Regions from separate parts of the Trinickia camelliae genome, predicted to be linked through region 1. Evidence: predicted binding sites of a transcription regulator. Region 1 holds the regulator's gene; each other region holds the start of a gene.
The links. The regulator LexA, encoded in region 1, represses DNA repair genes until DNA is damaged. The targets are predictions, from matches to a motif close to ACTGTATNNNNATACAGT.
Positions count from the first base shown of each region.

Region 2: a site for LexA is predicted at 2,549-2,566, ahead of recA (recombinase RecA). Genes of this name have one in related genera too.
Region 3: a site for LexA is predicted at 1,074-1,091, ahead of AAHK20_RS29820 (VRR-NUC domain-containing protein). Genes of this name have one in related genera too.
Region 4: a site for LexA is predicted at 2,493-2,510, ahead of AAHK20_RS08365 (CppA family protein). Genes of this name have one in related genera too.

Region 1 covers NZ_JBCHAA010000014.1:47,473-52,370, reverse strand. The annotation lists gene cysW (sulfate ABC transporter permease subunit CysW) at 1-545, opposite strand, end outside; gene cysT (sulfate ABC transporter permease subunit CysT) at 542-1,450, opposite strand; gene AAHK20_RS22255 (sulfate ABC transporter substrate-binding protein) at 1,596-2,651, opposite strand; gene lexA (transcriptional repressor LexA) at 2,929-3,579, shown strand; partial or broken gene AAHK20_RS22245 (hypothetical protein) at 3,797-3,997, shown strand; gene AAHK20_RS22240 (DUF2939 domain-containing protein) at 4,107-4,754, shown strand; gene AAHK20_RS22235 (universal stress protein) at 4,864-4,898, opposite strand, start outside.
Region 2 covers NZ_JBCHAA010000012.1:44,251-49,148, forward strand. The annotation lists gene AAHK20_RS19935 (DUF2889 domain-containing protein) at 1-489, opposite strand, end outside; gene recX (recombination regulator RecX) at 656-1,378, opposite strand; gene recA (recombinase RecA) at 1,389-2,459, opposite strand; gene AAHK20_RS19950 (response regulator) at 2,745-3,500, shown strand; gene AAHK20_RS19955 (sensor histidine kinase) at 3,510-4,898, shown strand, end outside.
Region 3 covers NZ_JBCHAA010000023.1:7,062-11,959, reverse strand. The annotation lists gene AAHK20_RS29825 (MFS transporter) at 1-925, opposite strand, end outside; gene AAHK20_RS29820 (VRR-NUC domain-containing protein) at 1,105-2,802, shown strand; gene AAHK20_RS29815 (ATP-dependent DNA helicase) at 2,799-4,898, shown strand, end outside.
Region 4 covers NZ_JBCHAA010000004.1:14,252-19,149, forward strand. The annotation lists gene AAHK20_RS08350 (response regulator) at 1-262, shown strand, start outside; gene AAHK20_RS08355 (PAS domain-containing protein) at 259-1,740, shown strand; gene AAHK20_RS08360 (DUF2471 domain-containing protein) at 1,761-2,165, opposite strand; gene AAHK20_RS08365 (CppA family protein) at 2,204-2,485, opposite strand; gene AAHK20_RS08370 (LysR family transcriptional regulator) at 2,605-3,528, opposite strand; gene AAHK20_RS08375 (alkene reductase) at 3,627-4,727, shown strand; gene AAHK20_RS08380 (aldo/keto reductase) at 4,834-4,898, shown strand, end outside.

The sequences.
Region 1 (4,898 bases):
GCCTGCATCAGCGGAATCAGCTCGCGCGCGACGAAAGGAAACGTGACGAAGACCGTTGCGAGCACGATGCCGGGCACAGCGAAGATGATCTGCACGTCGTGATCGGCGAGCCACGGGCCGAACCAGCCTTGCGCGCCGAACATCAGCACGTAGATGAGCCCCGAGATCACGGGCGACACCGAAAACGGCAGATCGATCAGCGTGGTGAGCAGCGCCTTGCCCTTGAATTCGAACTTCGCGATCGCCCACGACGCCGCGAGTCCGAACGCGAGGTTCAGCGGCACGGCAATGGCCGCGACCAGCAGCGTGAGCTTGATCGCGGACCAGGCGTCGGGATCGGCGAGCGAGTCGAAGTAATAGCCGACGCCTTTTCTGAACGCCTCGTAAAACACCGCCGCGAGCGGCACGGCGAGAAAGAGCGTGAGGAACACGAGCGCGATGCCGGTCAGCGCCCAGCGCACCAAGCGCGGCTCCGTAACTGGGTTTGATTCACTTGCAGCGCGCGCGCTCGGCGCTCGCTGGAGGACGGCGGAATCGTGGCTCATCGCGCGGCTCCTTCAATCGCGGGCGCAATCTCAGACGCCGCTGCTGCGCCACCTACCGGACCGCTCGCCCCGCGGCTCGTGCGCCGCTGCAAATACCACTGCAGCGTATTGATCAACAGCAACATCACGAACGACACGACGAGCATCACGACGGCCAGCGCCGTCGCGCCCGCATAGTCGTACTGCTCGAGCTTCGTGATGATCAAGAGCGACGTGATCTCGGACTTCATCGGCACATTGCCGGCGATGAAGATTACCGATCCGTATTCGCCGAGCGCGCGGGCGAACGCGAGCGCGAAACCGGTGAGCAGCGCGGGCGTCACGGCGGGCAGCACGACGCGGCGAAAGGTCAGCCAGCGCGACGCGCCGAGGCACGCCGCGGCCTCCTCCTGCTCGCGCTCGAAGTCTTCTAGCACGGGCTGCACGGTGCGCACGACGAACGGCAGACCGATAAAGGTCAGCGCGACCAGCACGCCCAACGGCGTGAACGCGATCTTGATGCCGAGCGGCGCGAGAAACTGCCCGATCCAGCCGTTGCCCGAATAGACGGCGGCAAGCGAAATGCCCGCGACCGAAGTCGGCAGCGCAAACGGCAAATCGACGACCGCATCGACGATGCGCTTGCCGGGAAACGTGTAGCGCACGAGCACCCACGCCACGAGAAAACCGAACACGGCGTTGATGAGCGCCCCGCCGAGCGCCGCCGAAAACGTGAGCCGATAAGACGCCAGCACGCGCGGCGACGCGACCGCGCGCACGAATTGATCCCACTCGAGCGTGGCCGTCTTCAGGAACGTCGCGGCAAGCGGGATCAGCACCACGAGGCTCAAATACGCCACCGTGATACCGAGCGTCACGCCAAAACCGGGCAGCGCGCTCGGCTTGCGGAAGGTGAACGTCGTCATGCGGATGCTCTTCTTGGGTGCGGCTCCGAAAGGAGCCGTTCGCGAGCGGCTGGTGCGTCGTCGTGTGACGCGCTGGGCCGCTCGTCGTCGTTGTTATAGCCAGCCGAAACTGGCAGTTGACTCTCTTTCTGCGTGACTGCTTGTGTTACTGAGGCTGATAAATCGAATCGAACACGCCACCGTCGGCGAAATGCGTCTTCTGCGCGTTGGTCCAGCCGCCGAACGTGTCGTCGACCGTGTACAGCTTCAGCTTCGGAAACTTGTCCGTCAGCGCGGCCGGCACCTTGCTCGAACGCGGACGATAGAAATTCTTCGCGGCGATCTCCTGCCCTTCGTCGCTATAGAGGAAGTTCAGATACGCCTCGGCGAGCTTGCGCGTGCCGTGCTTGTCGACGACCTTGTCGACCACCGCCACCGGCGGCTCGGCAAGGATGCTCACCGACGGCACGACGATCTCGAACTTGTCCGCGCCGAACTCCTTCTGCGACAGGAACGCCTCGTTTTCCCACGCGATCAGCACGTCGCCGATGCCGCGCTGCACGAAGCTCGTCGTCGCGCCCCGCGCGCCCGAATCGAGCACGCCGGCGTTCTTGTAGAGCTTGGTGATGAACGCCTTCGCCGTCTGGTCGTTGCCGCCCGGCTGGTGCACCGCGTACGCCCAGGCCGCGAGGTAGTTCCAGCGCGCGCCGCCCGAGGTTTTCGGGTTCGGCGTGACGATCGACACGCCCGGTTTCACGAGGTCGTCCCAATCCTTGATGTGCTTCGGATTGCCCTTGCGCACGAGGAACACGATCGTCGACGTGTACGGCGACGCGTTGTCGGGCAAACGCTTCTGCCAGTTCTTGTCGATGAGCCCCTTGTTCGCGAGCGCGTCGATGTCGTAGGCGAGCGCGAGCGTCACGACATCGGCCTGCAAGCCGTCCAGCACTGAGCGCGCCTGCGCGCCCGAGCCGCCGTGCGACTGCTTGAAGGTCACCGTTTCGCCGGTCTTCGCTTTCCACTCCTTGCCGAATGCCTGGTTGATGTCCTGGTACAGCTCGCGCGTCGGGTCGTAGGACACGTTCAACAGCGTCGTATCGGCGTGCACGGGCGCGCTCGCGGTAAGCGTCAGCACGCCGGCCACCGTCGACAGCGCGCTCAAAGCCAGCGTCGCAACCCACCGGCGAGCCTTGCCCGCCTTCCCCGTATTCCTTTCGGCCATTCGTTTGTTCTCCGTTTTCAAGACTGCCGCCTTATTACGTCGGGCCAGTCTAGCGAAGGGCCTACATACTCAAAAATAATAAATCTTCATTCTTTAATGACAAAAAGTGGATAGCGACAGCGGGAATCGGTGCTATGCCAGCCGTTTGGGTGCTCCGGCGTCGCGGATGACCTCGATCAAGCGTCACGGCTGGCTCGGATAGCAACACTTAAAGTAACGCTTGAAATGTGACGAATACTGTATAAAAATACAGTCACCTGTCTATCCATACAGTGCCATGACCAAACTCACCGCAAGGCAGCAGCAGGTTTTTGACTTGATCCGCCAGACGATCGAAAGAAGCGGGTTTCCGCCCACGCGGGCCGAGATCGCCGCCGAACTCGGCTTCAGCTCGGCCAATTCGGCCGAAGAACACCTGCGGGCGCTTGCGCGCAAAGGGGTGATCGAACTCGCCGCCGGCGCCTCGCGCGGCATCCGCCTGCTGATGGGCGTGGACGACGCGCCGCATCAGTTCACGCTGCCGCACGCGGGCCTGATGCAGCTTTCGCTGCCGCTCGTCGGGCGCGTCGCGGCGGGCAGTCCGATCCTCGCGCAAGAGCACATCTCGCAGCACTACGCATGCGATCCGGCGCTCTTCTCGAGCAAGCCCGACTACCTGTTGAAAGTGCGCGGGCTGTCGATGCGCGACGCCGGCATCCTCGATGGCGATCTGCTCGCGGTGCAAAAGCGCAGCGAAGCGAAAGACGGCCAGATCATCGTCGCGCGGCTCGGCGACGACGTCACCGTCAAGCGCCTCAAGCGTCGCAAGGACGGCATCGAACTGATCGCCGAGAACCCCGATTACGACAACATCTTTGTTCAGGCCGGGAGCGCGGAATTCGCACTCGAAGGTATTGCGGTGGGGCTGATTCGCCCGACCGAATTCTGAACGCTGCCCGGACTCTGACTGGAGAAATGCCATGGACCGCCTTGCCCGCCTCTTGCCTTTCCGTCAATTCGGCCGCCTGCGCCATTTGCGCGGCGTCGTGCCTTGCGCACCGCTCGAAGCCATCGACACGCTGACTCGCACCGCGCGAGTCGCAGAAACACGCTTCGATCAGCCCGGATTGCAGTTCGAATCGCAAGCGGGGAGATGGGAGCCGGCACTGCCGTCGGCGCTGCCGGCGTTCGCGCGGGTGTCGTTGAATAGCGGCTTGAACTCGGAACCCACGCGGCGCGGGCCGGTGCGCGTTTATCACAGCGCGTCGCGCCTGATCATGGTCGGCACCATCGACGCGGTCTGCCGGATGATCGATCGTTGCATTGCCGCCGAAGGCTCGGGCGCGCAGCAAGGGCTTTTCGATTGATGGGCTCGGCGGCGCACTCAGTTGCAATAGCTAACAATTCTGAAGGGATCATTTTCTTGGCTTGACGGTCCACCGTTCATCGTTATTTTTTTGCGGAGACCTTTCCCTCATGTCCGATCCCGTTCGCTCAACGCAACGCAATCCGGTTGCTCTTGCGATAAAGGCTGTTATCGCAATCGCTGTGGTCGCGGTATTGGGCTATGCCTACGCGTCGCCGTACGTTGCTCTCGATCGCTTGAAGCGCGCAGCTGACGCACGCGATGCGCAGACGCTCAATCAGTACGTCGACTATCCGGCTTTGCGCCAGAGCCTCAAGGATCAAGTCACGCAAGTGCTGACACGGCGTATCGACGAGCAAAAGCTCCACAATCCGTTCGCCGCTATTGGGGCAATGATCGGAATGGCGTTGGTCGGACCGCTCGTCGACGCCTATGCGACACCTGACGGCGTGGCCGCGATTCTCGACGGCATGCCGCCGCGCGGTACGCCCGGCGAGCATCCGCCTGAACCGGGCGAGGCCTCGGAAGACACGGCTTCGAAGGAGGCCCCCTCACAACCGGCGCAACCGGCGCCGGCGCCGTCCCAGAGCCAGTCGGCCTCGGCACCGGTGCCGGCGAAAACCACCGCGGGCTATCGCGGCGTCAACGAGTTCGCCGTCACCTACCAGCGCAATGCGGGCAACGCGCCGTATTCGGCGATTCTGCATCGCGAAGGGTTGTTTTCGTGGAAGCTGGTGGCCGTCGAGCTAAACGGTTAGATCGCTAGGCGCTTAGATCGGTTAAGCGCGCTCATTTAGCCCGCTCAAACACGCGTGACCACGGTGACGTGCGGCCAGCATGGGCAACTGGCCGCACCAGAGACTGAACTTAACGCACGCTCATCGCAGCTTCGGTTTCCGCTT
Region 2 (4,898 bases), on a different contig from region 1:
GTTTGCAGCCTCGCCGTTGCCGCCTTGACTTGCCTCACCCGGTGAATCGTCGCGCGTGTTCCAGACGTCGCCCGCGAAAGCCTGAATTGCGGCGGTCGGCAGGATGGCGCACAACTCGGTGAGATGCGTGCATCCCGCGACGCCACCCAACAGGCGGTTCGCTTCGCGGCGGAAATTCTGGAACAGGTTGAGCCCGATAAGGGCGCGGTAGGCGGGATTGGCGGCTTCGCAGTGACCGGGATAGGGCACCCAGTCGGACGACGCTTCCGCGTCGACGACGTTGAGCTTGCGATCGATCGTGATGCGAAGCCAGAGTTCATGAATCGGCAGGCCGTTGGGCCGGACACCGGGCGCAAGCGCCACGTCACGCGGCTTATGATCGGTCAGGCACGCCTCGATGTCCCACAAGCCGTCTTCACGCTCGAACGCTTCCGCTCGAATTGCGCGGCGATGGCGCAACTTGCGGGAGACGGGCGGGGAAAGCGGCATGCGAGAGGAGACGGCTGAATGGGAAAACCCGGGGATTTTAGCATACTGGGTATTTGAGATAGACCGAGGTCCCCACAAGCCGAGGCTGTGGCGGACGTGGACGGTTGCACCGGTCGCAACCTTCTCTTTATAGGCTGTCGTTACACCCTGTCGTCACTCGTCCTCCTTACACGCCGTCCCAATCCTCGTCGCCGCCCTTCAGGATTTTGACGATCGTCGCGCGGGAGAAACCACGCATGGCCAGAAAGCGCGCTTGCTTGGCGCGCTCGGCAGGGGTTTCGGGAAGGTGGCCGTACTTCTTGCGCCAAACGGCTTGCGCGCGAGCCAGTTCGGTCTCGCGAAGCTGCGCGCCGACTTCTTCGATCAGGGCGTCGCCCACCGCATGGCGGCGCAGTTCGCCGACAATCCGGCTCGTCCCCATGCGCGCCGCGCGGCGATGAACGAGACTTTCGGCAAAGCGTGAATCGGACAGCCAGCCTTCGCTCTCGAGCGAATCGAGCAGCGGTTCGAGCGCGTCGGCCTCTTCGACAAAGGAAGCGAGCTTGCGCGAGAGTTCGGAGCGGCTGTATTCGCGTCGCGACAGATAGTCGAGCGCACGAGCCTTCAATGAGCGGGCTGGCTTTTTCGAGCGCCCGGAAGACTCGTCAGATGAGGCCGAGGGCTCTCGACGCGAGCGGGTATAGGTGGGTTCGTTCGATTGACCGGTTAATGACCCGGCATTCGCCGAGTCAGAACCGGTCACATCTGCTGTCGACGCGCGACGACCCTCTGCGAGATCGTGCGCGTCGAATGACTCAAATGGATCGAAAGGATCAAGCGGATCGGACCGAGCCGCTTCACGCTCTTCTTTACCGCGCCCCGAATTCGACGCCGCCCGACCCTTGCGCATCACGCGATGCTTACTCTTCGTCCGCGACTTCGACGCCTTCCGCAGCGCCAGCCGGCATCGCGTTCACGCCAAGCGATTCGCGGATGCGGTTTTCGATCTCGAGTGCGATGTCGGGATTCTCACGCAGGAATTCGCGTGCGTTGTCCTTGCCCTGGCCGATGCGCTCGCCGCTATAGCTGTACCACGCACCCGCCTTGTCGACGATCTTCGCTTGCACGCCGAGGTCGATGACTTCCCCTTGGCGCGAAATGCCTTCGCCGTAGAGAATGTCGAAAATCGCTTCGCGGAACGGCGGCGACACCTTGTTCTTGACGACCTTCACGCGCGTTTCGTTGCCGATCACTTCGTCGTTCTTCTTGATCGAGCCAATGCGGCGAATGTCGAGGCGCACCGACGCGTAGAACTTCAGCGCGTTGCCGCCCGTGGTGGTTTCCGGGTTGCCGAACATCACGCCGATCTTCATGCGGATCTGGTTGATGAAGATGACGAGGCAGTTGGTGCGCTTGATCGTGCCGGTGAGCTTGCGCAGCGCCTGCGACATCAGACGCGCTTGCAGACCCGGCAGCGAATCGCCCATTTCGCCTTCGATTTCGGCCTTCGGCACGAGCGCCGCGACCGAGTCGATCACGATCATGTCGATCGAGCCCGAGCGCACCAGCGCGTCGGCAATTTCAAGCGCCTGCTCGCCGGTATCAGGCTGCGAGACCAGCAGATCCGACACGTTCACGCCAAGCTTGCTGGCATAGTTGATATCGAGCGCGTGTTCCGCGTCGATGAACGCGGCCGTGCCGCCGAGCTTCTGCATTTCGGCGATGACTTGCAGCGTCAGCGTGGTCTTGCCCGACGATTCCGGCCCGTAGATTTCGACCACACGGCCACGCGGCAGACCGCCGACGCCGAGCGCGATATCGAGGCCGAGCGAGCCCGTCGACACCACTTGAATGTCTTCGGCCACCTCGCCGTCGCCGAGCCGCATGACCGACCCTTTGCCGAACTGCTTTTCGATCTGCGCGAGCGCTGCAGCGAGTGCCTTGCTCTTTTCAGCAGTCAGTCCAGCCGAGCCTTTCTTGCTTTCTTCCATGAATCGTCCTTTGCTATGATGAACGGCGTCTGAGGTGGGTGCGCGGGCCCTTAGCGGTTAGTTGCTGAACCAGCGCACGAAACGCAGACACTGTATAAAAAAACAGTGGTTTTTGCAAGCCCGAGGCAACGCGTATTGGCGTCGCATGTGCGAATTGACAACGGGTAACAACCGGGCACGCCCCCGGGCAGCCAACACCACACGATATTCGGAGACCGCCGCGCGCCGGGCGACGCTGTGGCACAGCGCGGTGCCGCGGTAACTGCAACGCGGCAGCGGCACATCATGCGAATTCTCATTGCTGAAGATGACAGCATACTCGCGGACGGTCTCGTCCGATCACTCCGCCAATCGGGCTATGCCGTCGATCACGTGAAGGGTGGCGCCGAAGCCGATGCCGCCCTCTCGGTGCAAGCCTTCGACCTCCTGATCCTCGATCTCGGGCTGCCGCGCCTGTCCGGCCTCGAAGTGCTGCGGCGCCTGCGCGCCCGCAATTCGAACCTGCCCGTGCTGATCCTCACCGCCGCCGACAGCGTCGAAGAGCGCGTGAAGGGCCTCGACCTCGGCGCCGACGACTATATGGCCAAGCCGTTCGACTTGAACGAGCTCGAAGCGCGCGTGCGCGCGCTCACGCGCCGCGGCGCGGGCGGCGGCCCGACCGTCGTGCGGCACGGCTCGCTCGCGTTCGACCAGGTGGGCCGCATCGCCACCGTGAACGATCAGGTGATCGACCTCTCGGCACGCGAACTCGGCCTGCTCGAAGTGCTGCTGCAACGGATCGGCCGGCTCGTGTCGAAGGAGCAGCTCGTCGACCATCTGTGCGAATGGGGCGAGGAAGTCAGCAACAACGCGATCGAGGTCTACGTGCACCGGCTGCGCAAGAAGATCGAGCCGAGCGGCGTGCGGATCATCACCGTGCGCGGCCTCGGTTACTGCCTCGAGAAAGCCGCCCCGGCCGCCGGCGCCGCGCCATCGTCCAGTGCTTCGGACGCGACTTCGAACGGCGCAGCCAAGTCGCCGGCGAATCACTCGTCCAAGTAGAGACGTCACATGGCCTCGCCAGCTTCCGCGGAAGGCGCCGCGGCACCCGCAGAGCGTCCGGGGCACACGCCGCCGGAGCCCGCGGCCACGCGCGCGGCAGACCCCGACGAGGTCCGCGACGCCACCTACGCCAACCCCTTCGCGCCGCCCGACGAGACCGAGGCCACGCCCGAAGCGCGCCCGCGCTCGCTGTTCGGCGAGATTCTCGACTGGATGCTCGCGCCGCTCCTGCTGCTCTGGCCGATGAGCATCGCGGTCACCTATCTCGTCGCGAAGACGATCGCCAACGGTCCGTTCGACCGCGCGCTCGAAACCGACGTCTACGTGCTCGCTCGTCAAATCCAGCCGGTGAACGGCGTCGCTGAACTGACGCTGCCCGCGTCGACGCGCGACTTCCTCTCCGCCGACAACGTCGACAAAGTCTTCTACCAAGTGCTCGGCACACGCGGCGAGCTGGTCGGCGGCGATGCCGACCTGCCGCTGCCGCACGAAGACGACCGCCCGCAGCCCGGCATCGTCGAGTTCCGCGACGACATGCTGCACGGCAACGACATCCGCATCGCGTACACGACGGTCGAGTTTCCGCACGAGGCCGCCTGCGAGGACGCCGCAGTCCGCGCCGCCGGGTCGGCGGTCTGCGGGGCGCCGGTGCTCGTGCAAGTCGCCGAGACGCTCGACAAGCGCAGCCAGCTCGCCAACGACATCATCAAAGGCGTGATCCTCCCGCAGTTCGTGATCCTGCCGCTCGCGATCGTGCTCGTCTGGTTCGGGCTGTCGCGCGGCCTTGCGCCGCTCACGGCGCTGCAATCGAACCTGCGCGCGCGGCGGCTCGACGACCTCTCGCCGCTAGAAGCGCGGCGCGCGCCGCCCGAGATCGAGCCGCTCGTCACCTCGTTCAACGACTTGCTCACGCGTCTCGCGCAGAACATGGAGCTGCAAAAGCGCTTCATCGCCGACGCCGCGCATCAGATGAAGACTCCGCTCGCCGGCCTGCGCACGCAAGCGGAGCTGGCGCTGCGGCAGGACGTATCGGCCGAGGTGCGCCGCTCGCTCGAACAGATCGCGACGAGCTCGGAGCATGCCGCGCGCCTTGTCACGCAGCTGCTCGCCCTCGCACGAGCGGAAAGCAGTATGTCGGGGCAAGCGTTCGCGCGAGTCGAGGTGTCCGAGCTGGCGCGGCTCACGGTCCGCGACTGGGTGGAGCCGGCGCTCGCCAGGCAGATGGATCTCGGCTACGAAGGCCCCGATGCACCTATAACGGTCGACGGCAACCCGGTCATGCTGCGCGAGATGCTGTCGAATCTGATCGACAACGCGATTCGCTATACGCCTCAAGGCGGCCGCATTACGGTTCGCGTGCGGCCCGACGAGCCGAATCAGCAAGTGCACCTCGAAGTC
Region 3 (4,898 bases), on a different contig from region 1:
GCCAGCTGTTGCCGTGCGCAAGCACGATGTCGGACCCGATCAGCACGACCAGGCCCATCGCCAGCAGCCGCGCATGGCTCATCGAATCGGCCAGTTTTCCGAACGGATAGGCCGACAGCGAATACACGACGTTCATCGCGACCATGACGAGCGGCACGAGCGCGATCGGCACGCCGCCTTGCATCGCGCGCAGCACGAGAAACGCCTCGCTGAAGCGCGCCAGCGTGATGACCGCGCCAGCGACGACGACCCACCAATACGTGCGGCTGAGTTGCTTCAAGCTATCGATCCGTACCGGATTGACGCGCTTCGCACCCGGCTGCCACGCGGGCTCCCGGATACCGAAGGCCAATAGCGCAACAGCGACGAGCCCCGGGATGACGGCCACCCAGAAGACCCAGCGGAAGCGGTCCGCCCACAACAGCATCAGCGCGACGGCGATCAAAGGGCCGATAAAAGCGCCGACCGTGTCGAGCGCTTGCCGCAAGCCGTAGGCGGCGCCGCGCAAGTGCGCGGGTGTGATGTCGGCGACGAGCGCGTCCCGCGGCGCCCCGCGGATGCCCTTGCCGATCCGGTCGACGACGCGCGCGGTCAGGACGATGCCCGCAGTCGGCGCAATCGCGAACAGCGGCTTGCTCAGCGTGCCCATGCCGTAGCCGATCACCGCCAGCCATTTCCGGTTGCCGAGGTAGTCGCTCAACGCGCCGGAGAACATTTTGACGATCGGCGCGGCCGCCTCGGCGATGCCTTCGATCAGCCCGACCGTCATGGCGCTCGCACCGAGGCTCGTCACGAGAAACATCGGCAAGAGGCTGTGAATGGTTTCCGATGAGATGTCCATGAACATGCTCACGAAACCGAGAACCCAGACGCCGCGCGGAATCTGGCTCAGCGTTTTGGGGCGCTGGATGGAATCGGTCTGCACGGCGTGGGTCCTTGTCGGCGTCCGGATTCCAATCATAGAAACGCGCGGCGTGATTGGAAACGTCGGAAACGTCGAAAACGTCGAGAAATGCCGGCTCCCGAAAAAGCTCACCTGACGCTGCGCGCCGCCTGGTTTGCTATCATTCATCCCTGTATAAATATACAGTCCCGTCGCTCCCCGTGCCGACCGATCCTCCCTATTACCTGCTGAACTTCGAGCGCGCGCTCGCGTGGATCGCCGAACGTTACGACGACCTGTTCAGCACCGGCGAGCGTGCGTTTTTCGAGGCGTTCGCCGCGTTGCCGCAAGACTCCCGCGCGCTGCTCGTGCGGATGCTGATGCGCAAGGGCACGCTGTTTCGGGCGAGCCGTCTGTCGTATGAGGAGATCGGGTGTCCGTTGGCGGCGGCGCAGCCGCTCGTTGAGCTTGGCTGGCTCGATTCCGAACCGGAGCTCACGCTTGACGAAGTGTTCGCGCTGACGACGCGGCCCGAGCTGCTGCAGATGTTTCCCTCCACCGTCACGGCGCTCGGCAAGCAGGCCCGCAAATCCGATTGGCTCGACGCGCTGCGGCCCACCCACGTCGACGCGCGCAGCTACGCCGCCTGGGGCGCGCCGCCCGGCGACCCGGTGTTCCGCGTCGCGATCGCGCCGCTTTGCGATCGGTGGCGGCTCATGTTCTTCGGCAACCTGCATCAAGATTGGTCGGAGTTCGTGCTCGCGGATCTTGGCGTGTTCAAGTACGAAAGCGTGTCGTTCTCGCGGTCGTCGCGCGCGTTTCAGCGGCGCGCGGATATCGACGGCTATCTCGCGCTGCAGGCGTACCGCGAAGCGCTCGATGTGGTCGATGCACTCGACGATGACGAAGCACTCGACGCGCTCGCCGCCGCCGTCCTCGCCATCGATATCGACAACGCGTGGCTCGAAACGCGCCGCGCGAAGCTGCTGTTCCGCATCGGCCAGCACGCCGAGCGCCGGCAGAACTGGGACGCGGCCCTTGCTGTCTTCGCGCGGTGCGCGTGGCCCGGCGCGCGTCACCGGCGTATGCGGGTGTTGGAGCGCTGCGGCCGCTTCGACGATGCGTTGGCGCTCGCTTTGCAAGCGGCCGAGGCGCCGGAAAGCGAGGAGGAAAGCCAACGCATCGCGCGGATGCTGCCGCGCTTGCAACGCCAAACGGGGCAGCCGGCAAAACGCACCGTAGCAGCCGCGCAGCCGATCGCGCGCAGCACCCTCGAACTCACGCGGCCCGCTGCGCCGATCACGGTCGAGTACGCCGCGCGCGACGCGCTCAGCGCCGCCGATGCGCCCGTTCACTACGTCGAGAACGCGCTGATCAATTCACTGTTCGGCCTGCTGTGCTGGGAGCCCGTGTTCGCGGCCATTCCGGGCGCGTTCTTTCACCCGTTCCAGCGCGGCCCCGCCGATCTGCACGCGCCCGATTTCCGCGCGCGCCGCGCCGAGACGTTCAACCGGTGCTTGGCCCAACTCGAAGACGGGACCTATCGCGAGACGATCCTGCGCCATCTCGAGAGCAAGGCCGGTGTGCAATCGCCGTTCGTGTTCTGGGGGGTGCTGAGCCCCGAACTGATTGCGCAGGCGCTCGATTGCCTCCCCGCCGCGCATCTGAAGCTCTGGTTCGAGCGGCTGCTCGGCGACATTCGCAGCAACCGGTCGGGGCTGCCCGACCTGATCCGCTTTTGGCCCGCCGAGCGCCGCTATGAGCTGATCGAAGTGAAAGGCCCGGGCGACCGTCTGCAGGACAATCAGATCCGCTGGCTGCAGTATTGCGTGCAGCACGGCATGCCGGTGCGCGTGCTCGACGTGCGCTGGACCGAAGACGCGGGCGTTGGCGCAACACAAACGGCCGAGGCAACGTGACCTACGTCATCGCCGTCCGCGCCCTCTGCGAGTTCACGGCCAAGCGCGGCGATCTCGACCTGCGCTTCACGCCGGCCCCCACCGCGCTCGAAGGGATCGCCGGTCACGCAACCGTCGCCGCGCGCCGAGCGAGCGGTTACGAAGCGGAGATCACCCTCACCGGCACCTATCGCGATCTCACCGTGCGCGGCCGCGCCGACGGCTACGACGCCGCGCTCAACCGGCTCGAAGAAGTGAAGACCTATCGCGGCGATCTCGATGCGATGCCGGACAATCATCGTGCGTTGCATTGGGCGCAAGCCCTCGTCTACGGACATCTGCTTTGCCAGACGCGCGCTCTCTCGCAGCTCGACGTCGCGCTCGTGTACTTCGATATCCATAGCCAGAAGGAAACGGTGCTGACGCAGACGCACGACGCTGCTTCGCTGGAAGCGTTTTTCGTCGAACAATGCGAGCGCTTTCTCGATTGGGCCGCGCAGGAAGCGGCCCACCGCGACGCACGCAACGCCGCGCTCACTGCGCTCAAATTTCCGCATGAGCGCTTTCGCAGCGGCCAGCGTGAACTGGCGGTCGCGGTTTATCGAGCCGCACGCGACGGGCACGCCTTGATGGCGCAGGCGCCCACCGGCATCGGCAAGACGCTCGCGACGATCTTCCCGATGCTGAAAGCGTGCGGCGAGGATCGTGTCGAGCGAGTCTTCTTTCTGACCGCGAAGACCCCTGGCCGCGCATTGGCGCTCGACGCGATCGATACGCTGCACGCAAGCGCAAGCACTGGCGAAGGCTTGCCGCTGCCCTTGCGCACGCTCGAACTCGTCGCGCGCGATAAAGCCTGCGAGCATCCCGACAAGTCCTGCCATGGCGAATCGTGCCCGCTCGCGCGCGGCTTCTACGATCGTCTCCATGACGCGCGCAGCGCAGCGCTCAACGGCTCGCGACGGCTCGATCGCGAGGCCGTGCGCGCCGCCGCCCTCGCGCACGACGTCTGCCCGTACTACCTCGCGCAAGAACTCGCGCGCTGGAGCGACGTGGTCGTCGGCGACTACAACTACTTCTACGACAGCAGCGCCCTGCTCTTCGCGCTCACGCGGTTGAATCAATGGCGCGTCGCCGTGCTGGTCGACGAGGCGCACAACCTGCTCGAACGCGCACGCAAGATGTACACGGCGTCGCTCGAACAAAACGACTTTCGCGCCGCGCGCAAGAGCGCGCCGGACACGCTGAAGAAGCCGCTCGAACGGCTGCAGCGCGAATGGAACGTGTTGAATCGCACACAAGACGACGCGTACCACGTGCACACCGAAGTGCCCGCGCGGTTGCTGTCGGCAGCCCAGAATCTGATCGGCGCGGTCACGGACCAGCTCGTCGACGCACCGCTCTCGATCGACGACTCGCTGCTGCGCGTGTTCTTCGACGCGATGCACTTCGTCGCGCTTGCCGAGCAGTTCGGCGAGCACTCGATCTTCGATGTCACGCGCGACGAGAGCGCACGCGGGGCGCGCGGCCAAGCCGCTTCGACGCTATGCGTGCGCAACGTCATTCCGGCGCCGTACCTCGCGCCTCGCTACGACGCCGCGCACACGACGGTGATGTTTTCCGGGACGCTGCACCCCTCGCACTTCTACCGCGACACGCTCGGCTTGCCGGAAGCGACGAACTGGCTGGAGGTCGACGGGCCGTTTCGCGCGCAGCAATTGAAAGTGCACGTGGCCGCTCATGTCTCGACGCGCTGGCGCGACCGCGAACGCTCGCTCGCGCCGATCGTCGAGCTGATCGCGCAACAGTACGCCGCGCAGCCTGGCAACTATCTCGGCTTCCTGAGCAGCTTCGATTATCTCGAGCGCGTCGCGGCGTTGTTGCGCGAGCGCCATCCCACGCTGCCGATCTGGACGCAAGCACCCGGCATGGACGAAGCCGCGCGCGACGCCTTCCTCGCGCGCTTTCGCGACACGCGCTGCGGCATCGGCTTTGCTGTTCTGGGAGGCGCGTTTTCCGAAGGCGTCGATCTCGTCGGCGAGCAGTTGATCGGCGCATTCATCGCCACGCTCGGCTTACCGCAGCTAAACGCCGTCAATGAGCAGATGCGCCGCACGATG
Region 4 (4,898 bases), on a different contig from region 1:
GCTGATCATTCTCGATCTCAACCTGCCACGCAAGAGCGGCCGGGAAGTGCTCGAGGAGTTGAAGACCGATCCCGAGTTCAAGAACATCCCCGTCGTCATCTTGACTACCTCGAAGGCGGAGGAGGACATCGCGAGATCGTACGGGCTCCATGCCAACTGCTACATCACGAAGCCCGTGGATTTCGACAAGTTCATCGACGTGGTGCGGACCATCAACGACTTCTGGTTCGGCGTCGTCACACTGCCTCCGGATCAGTCTTGAGCACGCCGCGAACCATCCGGATTCTGCTGGTCGAGGACAGTGCCACCGACGCTTTGCTGCTCGGCGAAGCGCTCTCGGAGGTGGTGGATTTCGAGCCCCAGCTGATTCGTGCCGAGCTGCTGTCCCAGGCCTTGGCAGAGGCGCAGGCGACACACCTCGATGTCGTGCTGCTCGATCTGGGCCTGCCCGACGCGCAGGGCGTCGAAACGTTCCGCACGTTTCGTCGGCACGCACCCGACGTGCCGGTGCTCGTGCTGACCGGGCTCGACAATGCGTCGGTCGGTTTGCTCGCGATCCAGGAAGGCGCGCAGGACTATTTGCTGAAGAAGGAAATCCACGCGTCGCTGTTGGGCCGCGCGATTCGCTACGCGATCGAGCGGCACCGCGTGGCGGCGGCGCTGGCGGCGAGCGAAGAGCGGTTTCAACTCGCGGTGAGCGGCGCCACGGCCGGCTTGTGGGACTGGAACCCGCAAACGGGCGCGATGTACTTTTCGCCCCATTTCAAGGAAATCCTGGGCTACGAAGACCATGAAATGCCCAATGTCGCCCAGGTGCATGAGGACGCCATCCACCCGGACGATGTCGAACTGGTCGCGGCGAACCTGAAGGCGCATATGGAGCACAAGCGCGACTACAACGTCGAGTATCGCGTGCGCACCAAGTCGGGCGACTTCCGCTGGATTCAGTCGCGCGGGCAGGCGCTGCGCAATGCGTCCGGCGAGCCTTATCGCATCGTCGGCTGGATCATGGATGTCACCGATCGCAAGCGTGCCGACGAAGCGTTGCGCAGCTCTCGCGAAGAACTGCAGCGCCTGTCGGCGAACATTCAGCAGATCCGTGAAGAGGAAAAGACCCGCATCGCGCGCGAACTGCACGACGATCTAGGCCAGCAGCTGACCGCGCTGAAAATGGAAGTCATGTTTGCCGAAGACGAACTCAAGCGTGCCGAGGCCGTCACGTCGAGCGAGGCCCTGCACAATCTCTACGCGCTGATCGATCAGCTGGTTCACTCTGTGCGGCGGATCGCGACGGACCTGCGTCCGGTGATACTCGACGATCTTGGCCTGATGCCGGCGATCGACTGGCTCGTCAAGGATTTCTCGGCGCGTTACGACGTGCGGGTGATCACGCGCGTCGACGCGAGGGACATCGCGTTCAGCCAAGACAGCGCGACGGAAGTGTTTCGCATGGTTCAGGAGGCGCTGACGAATATCGCGCGCCATTCGCGCGCCACCGAAGCGACGCTCGAGATCGTGCGCGACGAGCCGTACTGCATCGTGCGGATCGCCGATAACGGCCGCGGCGCCGCAAGCGATGCGCGCCCGGGCCTCAATTCGTTCGGCTTGCTCGGGATGCGCGAGCGCGCCGCGCGGCTCGGCGGCGAGATTCGCGTCCGCACGGCGCCCGGGGAGGGTTTTGGTCTGACGATCACTTTGCCGCTTGCGACCGTCGAGGCTCAATTGCTCCCTGACTCTTGAAGCTGACTGCAAGGGGGCGACTAGTCCTGAGTGGCCGCATCGGTAGCTTCGGCCTGTACCAGTGCGCGCACGAGTAGGTACACGACTGGCAAGTTGTCGTCGTCACGTCGCCAGTCGACGGGTTCGTCGAGATCCATCGCGGACAAACGACTGTCCTCAAACCGGACAAATGTCGAGCGTACTGCCTCGTTGTGCCTCGCCCGGAAGCCCCGATTCTCAAAGACCTGTTCGTCGATGGTCAGCAGCGTGCGCCAGGTCGGCAACCGCGCGCCACTTGAGTAACGGCGACGGCCACTGTCGAGGTGACGACCTGCGATCGTGGCAATGATCTGCTGGAGGTCGAGCGACGCGCTGCGGAGTGCGCGTTCGAGGGCGACAGGATTGACGTCGTGAACATCCATATCAAGAGCAGAGTCGTTAATCATAGGGTTATCTTCCTGAGGACTCGCGGCAACTCGCGGCATCAAACCTGATGCTTCAACAACGCCTTGTTTCGCTGTGCCAGCAACTGGCGGATCTGGGCAAGATGGTTATCGCCGACCGTGCAGTCTTCAACAGGCCGGCTCTGCTGGTGAGGCGTGGGTGGGCGTACGCCGAGATAGCGGCATACCGCGGACAGGTACGGTTTGCCGTTGCCTCCCAGATGTCGCGCAGCGGCAACCACGCGCACGTCTCCGACATGCTTGCGCAACCACGCAAGCGTTTCGCGATCACCGTCGTTCAAGATGCGGATGAGTTGATTCATGGCCGATCCTGTATATAAAAACAGTACTGTGAATTTATACAGTATTCGGCCAAGACGCAAGCTAATTCGCGGGAAGTTGGACTCGGCGGAAAGAGGGTGCAGATGGTAGACAGTTGCCTTCAACTGTCGATGCGTTCTACGCCGCTATTGGCGGTTCGCAAATCCCGAAACTCGGCCGCCATGTAATCCGAGAATGCGCGTGCGGACGGCTTCGCGGCTCGGCCTGCCGGAAGCACGACATTGATGTCCGCCGATCCCATCTCCCAATCGGGCAGCACGCGCACCAGTCGGCCCGTTTCCAGTTCGGTTATCACGCTGAGATCGCCTGTCGAAAGAATGCCGAGCCCGGCGACAGCCGCCGCCACGGCTGCATCCGTGCCATTCAGGAAAAATCGTCCTTCGACGCGCACCGAGCGGGTCATTCCGTCACGCTGAAACGCCCATCCTTCAATGCCTCGGCCGGCAGAGCTGACGATGGTTGCGTGGTCCGCAAGATCGCGCGGGGCCGACGGAGTTCCGGCCTTGGCCAGGTAGGAGGGCGCTGCAACGACGACACGGCGCACCGTTCCGATTTTGCGGGCAATGGCCGTGGAATCGCCAAGAACGCCGATGCGGACAGCGACGTCGATCGATTCGCCGACAAGATCTTGCCGATCATCACTGAGGACGAATTCCATGCGCAGACCGGCGTGCTGATCGGTGAAACGTGCCAGGCGCGGCAGGACAGCACGTATCGCGAAGCCGGAGGAGGTGGCGACGCGCAGCAGGCCGCGCAGCTCGCCGGTTCCGCGCGCGGCGTGATCGGCCTCTTCCAGAGCAGACAGGATGGACTCGATACGAGACAGATAGTCGGAGCCTGCCTCGGTGAGCGTCACAGCTCGCGTGGTTCGAACAAATAGCGCGACGCCGACTTGCTTTTCGAGGGCGGCCACGATCCGCGACGCCGAAGGCTGCGAAATGCCCATCTCGCGCCCAGCAACGGAAAAACTCCCGCTCCTCGCGACGCGGGCGAACAGTTGCAACGAGAAGAACCTGTCATTCATTCAGAAATTGCATTTAATAAAGTCGATTTTTCAGACTACCGCGAATTTCTGAATAAGCCAATCATTGCTCGAAGTTACCCCCCCGAAATGTGTCGGCCATGACCTCTTCTAACCAAGCGATTCTCTTCACGCCCTACGCGCTCGGCGAACTTCAACTCAAAAACCGTGTGGTGATGGCGTCCATGACGCGCGGCCGGGCGCGCAATGCCGAACTCGCGCCCACAGAACTTCATGTCGAATACTATCGACAGCGAGCGGCCGCTGGCCTCATCTTCACCGAAGGCACCTGGATCAGCCCTCGAGCAATCGGATTCATCAACGCTCCCGGCCTCTTTACCGAACGGCAGATCGAGGGCTGGCGGGCCGTCACCTCGGCCGTGCATTCCGAAGGCGGGACAATATTCGCGCAGCTTGCTCATGCCGGGGCGATCTCGCATCCCGACTTTTTCGACGGCGAGCTACCCGTCGCCCCGTCCGCTGTTAACCCACGCCTGAAAGCATTCACCCCTGGAGGGTTCAAGGATACGGTGACGCCGCGCGCCATGTCGCTTGAAGAAATCGGCTCGACCATCGCCGACTATGGGACGGCTGCGAGAAATGCCCGGGAGGCCGGCTTCGATGGCGTGGAACTGCATGCCGCAACCACGTATCTCCTGCCGGAATTCCTCAACAGCGCGCTGAATATCCGCGAAGACGCTTATGGTGGCAGTGCGGAGAACCGAACGCGGATCGTCCTGGAGGTTCTCGACGCGCTCATCGCGGTCTGGGGAGCAGGGCGTGTCGGCATCAAGATCAGCCCGGCGCTCGCAATGGGTGGCTTCGGACTGACCGACAAGACGATCGAAACCTACGACTACCTTGTTGACCGTCTCAATGAACTTCCGCTCTCTCACCTTCAGGTCGGCAGAGCGCTGGACAACTTGTCGGGCACGCCCATCGCCGCCTTGCAAGACACGATCGGCTACTACCGCGCCCGCTTCAACGGCACCTTGATTGCGAACTTCGGCTTTGATGGCGCCTCCGCCAATACGGCGATCGAAGACAAGCAAGCCGATCTGGTCTCCTTCGCCAAACCGTTCATCGGCAATCCCGATCTCGTGCGACGCCTTCGCGAGGGCCTGCCGCTCGCATCCTCATCCGCGGAGACTTACTACCAAGGTGGACCGCAGGGGTATATCGACTACCCCGCCGCTCCCTGAGGTGACAACCCGCAAACGCGGAAGTATCGGAAACCAATCCGGCTTGAAACACCACAACCTATAACGTAGCGGCGAGCCAGTCTGCGAATCGGAAAGGAAGATAGCTATGGAAATGAGAACGCTTGGTAAAAATGGTCCCCGTGTTTCCGCGATGGGCCTCGGCTGCATGCG